Shinella zoogloeoides: one gene and its partner. The main gene of each other region encodes a partner of the protein of the gene in region 2 in a complex. Links are inferred from orthologs where the notes say so. Each region holds a gene or a part of one and is shown on either strand. Other genes may lie near its edges. The genes, in order: secA and secY.

Region 1 (3,580 bases), 2.0 Mb from region 2 along the record:
AGACGAAGATGCCGTATTCGAACTCGCCCATCACGCGGGCAAGGATGATCTGCGAGATGAAGGCGATGGCCGCACTGATGACGCGGATGGCAAAGGTGATGAGCGCCATGCGCTGGGCGAGGTTGCGCGGATCGTCGCTGGCGAAGATCGTGGCGAGTGACCGCGTGAACGGTTCCGCCTTGCCGCGCAGGCCCGCTGGCAGCAACCTTTCCGCCGACTGAATGACCGCCATCAACACAGGAACCCGAACGCCACGCAAAACTGAACGAAAGCCAGTCTTGTCAGATCAGGGTTAACAAACGGTTGGGTAAGACCCTCTCATCCCCAAAAGAAAATGCCGCCCGGAGGCGGCATCATCGCTTTTTCTCAAGCCTTCAAGCCTGCTCGAAAGCACCGTGGCAATGCTTGTACTTCTTGCCCGAGCCGCAGGGGCAGGGTTCGTTGCGGGCGATACGGCCCCAGGTCGACGGGTCGTTCGGATCGCGGTCTTCGACGGCCACGGCCATGAAGCCGCCGCCTTCGTTGAAATCGTCCTCGCCGGTCGTGCCGTCGATGTGATGGCCTTCCATTGTCGGCGGCACCGGCGCCGGAGCATCGGCGGCCTGGCGCACCAGTTCGACGCGCATGAGCTGCGCGGTGACGGTCTGGCGCAGGTTCGCCAGCAGCGCCTGGAAGAGTTCGAAGGCCTCGGCCTTGTATTCCTGCAGCGGGTCGCGCTGGGCATAGCCGCGGAAGCCGATGACGGAGCGCAGGTGATCGAGATTGACGATGTGCTCGCGCCACAGATGGTCCAGCGTCTGCAGCAGGACCGAACGCTCGACATAGGTCATGATCTCGGGGCCGAAGCGTTCCGCGCGATCCCGTGCCGCTAGGTCGGTGGCCGTGCGCAGGCGCTCCAGGATATCCTTTTCGTCGATGCCTTCCTCAGCCGCCCAGGCGTCGATCGGCAGGTCGAGGTTGAGCTGCTCCAGAACGCCCGTCTTCAGGCCGGCAACGTCCCATTGTTCGGCATAGGCGTTTTCCGGAATGTGCAGGCGCACGAGGTTCTCGACGACTTCGTGGCGCATGTCCGCGACGATTTCGGAGAGGTTCTCGCTGTCCATCAGCTCGATGCGCTGCTCGAAGATGACCTTGCGCTGGTCGTTCAGCACATCGTCATATTTCAGCAGGTTCTTGCGGATATCGAAGTTGCGGGCCTCGACCTTCTTCTGCGCCCTTTCGAGCGCCTTGTTGATCCAGGGATGGACGATCGCCTCGCCTTCCTTGAGGCCGAGCTTCTGGAGCATGGAATCCATGCGCTCGGAGCCGAAGATGCGCATCAGGTCGTCCTGCAGCGACAGGAAGAACTTCGAGCGGCCCGGGTCACCCTGGCGGCCGGATCGGCCACGGAGCTGGTTGTCGATGCGGCGGCTTTCGTGGCGCTCGGTGGCTAGGACGTAGAGGCCCCCGGCGGCAAGCGCCTTTTCCTTCAATTGCTTGACTTCGGCGATGATCGCCGCGCGCTTGGCGTCACGCTCCGCCCCCGGCTCCATTTCGGCAAGCTCGCGCTCGAGCCGCATGTCGACATTGCCACCGAGCTGGATGTCGGTGCCGCGGCCGGCCATGTTGGTTGCGATGGTGACCGCGCCCGGCACGCCGGCCTGCGCCACGATATAGGCTTCCTGCTCGTGGTAGCGGGCGTTCAGCACCTGGAAGTCCTTGAAGCCGGACTTCTTCAGGATGTCGGCAAGATGTTCGGACTTCTCGATCGAGGTCGTGCCGACGAGGACCGGCTGGCCCTTCTCGCTCGCCGCCTTGATCTCCTCGATGATCGCCTTGTACTTCTCTTCCGCCGTCCGGTAGACCTCGTCGTCCTCATCGAGGCGCTGAATGGGCAGGTTGGTCGGCACTTCCACGACTTCGAGGCCATAGATGTTGCCGAATTCCTCGGCTTCCGTCGAGGCCGTGCCGGTCATGCCGCCGAGCTTGGAATACATGCGGAAATAGTTCTGGAAGGTGATCGAGGCCAGCGTCTGGTTTTCCGGCTGGATCGTGACCTTTTCCTTGGCTTCGAGTGCCTGGTGCTGGCCTTCCGAATAGCGGCGGCCCGGCATCATGCGCCCGGTGAATTCGTCGATGATGACGATCTCGTCGTTGCGGACGATGTAGTCCTTGTCGCGCGTGAAGAGCTTGTGGGCCTTCAGCGCGTTGTTGATGTGATGGACGATCGCGACGTTCTCGACGTCATACAGCGATTCGCCCTTGAGCAGCCCGGCCTGGCGCAGCAGGTTTTCCAGCTTTTCCGTGCCGACTTCGGAGAAGTTGGCGGAACGCTGCTTCTCGTCGATCTCGTAGTCCGCCTCGTCCAGCATGGGGATGAAGGCGTCGATCGTCGTGTAGAGGTCGGAGCGGTCGTCGAGGGGACCCGAAATGATCAGCGGCGTGCGCGCCTCGTCGACGAGGATCGAGTCCACTTCGTCGACGATGGCGAAGAAGTGGCCGCGCTGGACCATCTGGCCACGCTCGTACTTCATGTTGTCGCGCAGATAGTCGAAGCCGAGTTCGTTGTTCGTCGCGTAGGTGATGTCGCAGGCATAGGCGGCGCGGCGCTGGTCGTCGTCGAGACCATGCACGATGACGCCGGTTGTGAGGCCGAGGAAGCTATAGATCCGGCCCATCTGCGCGCTGTCGCGGCTGGCGAGGTAGTCGTTGACGGTGACGACGTGCACGCCCTTGCCGGCGAGCGCGTTGAGATAGACGGGCAGCGTCGCGACGAGCGTCTTGCCTTCGCCGGTCTTCATCTCGGCGATGGATTTCTCGTGCAGGATCATGCCGCCGATGAGCTGGACGTCGAAGGGCCGGAGGCCGAGGACGCGGAAAGCCGCCTCGCGGGCGACGGCGAAGGCCGGCACCAGAATGTCGTCCAGCGTCTTGCCCGCGGCGAGCTGTTCACGGAATTCCACGGTCTTGGCGCGCAACGCCTCGTCCGAGAGCGCCTTGATCTCGGGCTCCAGCGCATTGATGGCATCGACGCGGGGATTGTAGGAACGGACACGGCGATCGTTGGAAGAGCCGAACAACTTGCGGGCGATGCCGCCGAGGCTGACCATCAGAATGGTCCTTTCTTTATGGGCGCCCGGCGCGTGACAGGTCGCACGATAATTGCGCGCAAAGCCGTGAAACGCCCGGAAACTGTTCTGGACGCGGGATTGCGTGACAGATAAGAGGGGGGTCGAATGATGTCAACGGCTCTGGCGGTTGCACAACTGCCACATTCTGGTGGTGTTGAGCCGTCTGGCACCGGATATCGGCCCGATTCCGGCGAGGATGTGAAAGGTCTTTTCAATATGTTCAAGTACAGCAAGCTCGCGGCAGTCGCCCTCATCGCGATCGCCGCCGCCAGCGGCAGCGCCCGCGCGCAGGACGCCGCGGCCGATCCGGTCGTCGCCAAGGTCGGCGCGGTCGAGATCCACGAATCGGAGCTGAAGCTGGCGATCGCCGGCCTCGACCCGCAGCTCGCCAACCTGCCCGACGACCAGAAGCGCGTCGCCGCCCTCTCCTCGATCATCGACGTCAAGCTGCTTGCGGCCGACGCCGACAA
Region 2 (3,306 bases):
GATGTTGACGCCAGCGATACGTGCCACGCCTGTTCTCCTTGCTTCCAGTTGCCATCCGGCAAGTGGTCTTCTTCATTCGGTACGGCCACGAAAGCCGCGTTGCTTATTCGATGTTCGGGACATGTCGAAACCGACCGCACCCGGACTTCGTTCTTGGAAATCCGCGCCGATCGCAATGGTATGTCGCGAGTTGGCGCTGTCTTAAGGGGAATCGGCCGAAAAAGTCAACTCCCCGGCCGGCCTTTTTAACCTGATATCAGGCGTTCTCGAGGATTCCGGCGATCTGCGCGGTCACCTTGTCGACATCGGCCATGCCGTCGACCGTCTGAAGCTTGCCGGTCGAAGCGTAGTAGTTCGACAGCGGCGCGGTCTTCTCGCGATATTCCGTCAGGCGGCGCTTGAAGGCTTCCGGATTGTCGTCGGAGCGAACCGTGCCGCCGGCGGCGACCGTTTCAGCCACGCGATTCTCCATGCGCTTGACCAGCGCATCCTCATCGACCTTGAGCTCGACGACGGCATCGAGCTGGAGGCCCTTGCCGGCGAGGATCCCGTCGAGGGCTTCCGCCTGAGGAACCGTGCGCGGGTAACCGTCGAGGATGAAGCCCCGGGCACAGTCCGCCTGCTCGATTCGGTCGGAAACGATCTCGTTGACGATCGCGTCGGAGACGAGCTGGCCGGCATCCATGACGGCCTTCGCCCGCTTGCCGACATCCGTGCCCGCGGCGACGGCCGCGCGCAGCATGTCACCCGTGGAGAGCTGCGGAATACCGTGCTTCTCCGTCAGGAGCTTGGCTTGAGTCCCCTTGCCAGCACCCGGCGGTCCCAGAAAAATCAGTCTCATCGTCCCCTCTTTCCTCCACGCAGCTTCGACTTCTTGATCAGCCCCTCATACTGCTGAGCAATCAGGTGACCCTGTATCTGTGCTACAGTATCCAAGGTCACGCTGACAACAATCAAAAGCGACGTACCACCAAGGTAGAACGGCACCCCGGTCTGCGCGATGAGGATTTCGGGAAGAATACAGACGAACATCAGATAGACCGCGCCGATGACCGTGATGCGGGTCAGCACGTAGTCGATATATTCCGCGGTGCGTTCGCCCGGACGAATGCCCGGAATGAAGCCGCCGTGCTTCTTCAGGTTGTCGGCCGTGTCCTTCGGATTGAAGACGATGGCCGTGTAGAAGAAGGCGAAGAACGCGATCATGCCGGCATAGAGCAGCATGTAGAGCGGCTGGCCATGGCCGAGGGCCGCGATGGCGGCGGTCGCCCAGGAGGGCAGCTCGGCCGTGTTCGAGAAGCCTGCGAGGGTTGCCGGCAGCAGCAGAAGCGACGACGCGAAGATCGCCGGGATGACGCCCGCAGTGTTGAGCTTCAGCGGCAGGTGCGACGTGTCGCCCTGGAACATGCGGTTGCCGACCTGGCGCTTCGGATACTGGATCAGCAGGCGGCGCTGCGCGCGCTCGACGAAGACGATGAGCGCGATGACGCCGACGGCCATCACGACGACGGCGATGATCACGCCGATCGAAAGCGCGCCGGTGCGGCCGAGTTCGAGAGTGCCGGCGAGCGCGGACGGCAGCGCGGCGACGATGCCGGCGAAGATGATCAGCGAGATGCCGTTGCCGATGCCGCGCGAGGTGATCTGCTCACCGAGCCACATCAGGAACATGGTGCCGCCGAGCAGCGAAATCACGGTGGAAATGCGGAAGAACCAGCCCGGATCGTTGACCAGCCCTGCCCCGCTCTCGAGGCCGACCGCAATGCCGTAGGCCTGCAGCGCGCCGAGCAGCACCGTGCCGTAGCGGGTGTACTGGTTGATGATCTTGCGGCCCTGCTCGCCTTCCTTCTTCAGCTGTTCCAGCGAAGGAACGACCGAGGTCATGAGCTGCACAATGATCGATGCGGAGATGTACGGCATGATGCCGAGCGCGAAGATCGCCATGCGTTCGACGGCGCCGCCGGAGAACATGTTGAAGAGGCCGAGGATGCCGCCCGACTGGCCGCGGAAGGCCTGCGCGAAGGCGTCGGGATTGAGGCCCGGCAACGGGATGTAGGTGCCGAGGCGATAGACGAGCAGCGCGCCCAGCGTGAACCAGAGACGCTTCTTCAGATCTTCCGCTTTCGCGAAAGTCGAGAAGTTGAGATTAGAGGCGAGTTGTTCCGCTGCCGAAGCCATGCATTTCTCCGCGAAGCCGATCCGGCGGCGGGGAGCCCGGCCAGGTCCGGAATGGCTGATCCGTTTGGCATTTGCGCCCGGCCCTCCTCGGACCGATGGCAGATGCTGAAATTCGTCGTGCCCGCCTGCCGTTGCAGCAATCGGGCGGATGGAGCCTAAACCGGTTGAAACGCGGATTGTCAAGCAATCCCGGCCTCACCGCACTACATAATTCCTTAGATCGGGATCGGTCTAAGGAATTATGTAGCAGATTCAAAATTCTACAGCGGCCTTTGCTCGTCATGGGCGGCGAGTGGCGCGGTAGTCCTTCTTCCGGATAACGACGAGGAAAAGGTTCCCTGATGTCGTCGTGAGGCTCACATATGGGAGCAAAATCGCCCGGTGTGAAGCACACCGGGCGATAATTTCGTCGAATTATTCGGCGGCTTCCGCTGCTGCCGAGAGCAGCTTGACCGAACCGCCAGCCTTCTCGACCTTTTCGAGAGCAGGCTTGGAGGCGCCGGCGACTTCGAACGCCACCTTGGCCTTCAGTTCGCCGTCAGCCAGGAGGCGGACGCCGTCCTTGACGCGACGGATGACGCCGGCGGCCTTGAGGGCTGCCGCATCAACAGTCGCCTTGCCGTCGAGCTTGCCGGCATCGATTGCCTGCTGGACGCGGCCCAGCGACACGATGACGAAGTCGGACGAGAAGATGTTGTTGAAGCCGCGCTTCGGCAGGCGACGGTAGATGGGCATCTGACCGCCTTCGAAGCCGTTGATGGCAACGCCCGAACGGGCCTTCTGACCCTTGACGCCGCGACCACCGGTCTTGCCCTTGCCCGAACCGATACCGCGACCTACGCGCTTGCGGTCCTTCGAGGAGCCTTCGTTGTCCTTGATTTCATTAAGCTTCATGATCTCCACTCCCTCACTTCTCGTCGACGACGCGAACGAGGTGCTGGACGGCACGGATCATGCCGCGGACAGACGGGGTGTCTTCCAGCGTGCGAACCCGGTGCATCTTGTTGAGGCCCAGGCCGACAAGCGTAGCGCGCTGTACGGCCGGACGGCGGATGGGGCTGCCGATCTGCTCGACAGTCACCGTCTTCTTGGCGGTTTCTTTCTTAGCCATGGATCAGTGCTCCTTAT

Evidence for each region.
Region 1: the proteins of secY (region 2) and secA are in contact, whole or in part, in a crystal structure (PDB 3DIN), measured with the Thermotoga maritima proteins. The link is inferred for Shinella zoogloeoides from one-to-one orthologs. Residues at the interface, in WP_004081795.1 of Thermotoga maritima: Glu108, Gly109, Glu110, Glu111, Ala236, Glu237, Arg238, Arg239, Ile240, Thr241, Ile242, Gln243, Tyr244, Ala245, Arg246, Arg247, Val248, Thr249, Gly250, Arg251, Arg252, Val253, Tyr254, Gly256, Ala257, Ser258, Thr259, Tyr260, Leu261, Pro262; in WP_004082002.1 of Thermotoga maritima: Glu261, Ala262, Arg263, Lys300, Ala301, Arg302, Thr303, Ile304, Ile305, Leu323, Tyr324, Asp325, Pro326, Val329, Ser330, Tyr333, Ile336, Lys340, Phe345, Val349, Glu363, Phe364, Tyr374, Ser375, Gly376, Gly377, Glu393, Ile395, Thr482, Ser483.

What each region holds. Positions count from the first base shown.
Region 1 is NZ_CP132311.1:3,309,241-3,312,820, forward strand. What follows is about bases 175-3,439. They hold secA (preprotein translocase subunit SecA), read right to left. Parts: upstream 3,090-3,439; coding sequence 375-3,089; downstream 175-374. Other genes in these bases: Q9316_RS17305 (lipopolysaccharide biosynthesis protein), read right to left, coding at 175-232; Q9316_RS17315 (peptidylprolyl isomerase), read left to right, coding at 3,327-3,439. Also shown: more of Q9316_RS17305, read right to left, coding at 1-174; more of Q9316_RS17315, read left to right, coding at 3,440-3,580. UniProt on the Escherichia coli protein: Required for protein export, interacts with the SecYEG preprotein conducting channel.
Region 2 is NZ_CP132311.1:1,353,100-1,356,405, reverse strand. The notes cover bases 9-2,999. They hold secY (preprotein translocase subunit SecY), read right to left. Parts: upstream 2,179-2,999; coding sequence 838-2,178; downstream 9-837. Other genes in these bases: rplO (50S ribosomal protein L15), read right to left, coding at 2,593-2,999; Q9316_RS07715 (adenylate kinase), read right to left, coding at 257-841; rpsM (30S ribosomal protein S13), read right to left, coding at 9-27. Also shown: more of rpsM, read right to left, coding at 1-8; more of rplO, read right to left, coding at 3,000-3,072; rpmD (50S ribosomal protein L30), read right to left, coding at 3,086-3,289; rpsE (30S ribosomal protein S5), read right to left, coding at 3,303-3,306. UniProt on the Escherichia coli protein: The central subunit of the protein translocation channel SecYEG. Consists of two halves formed by TMs 1-5 and 6-10.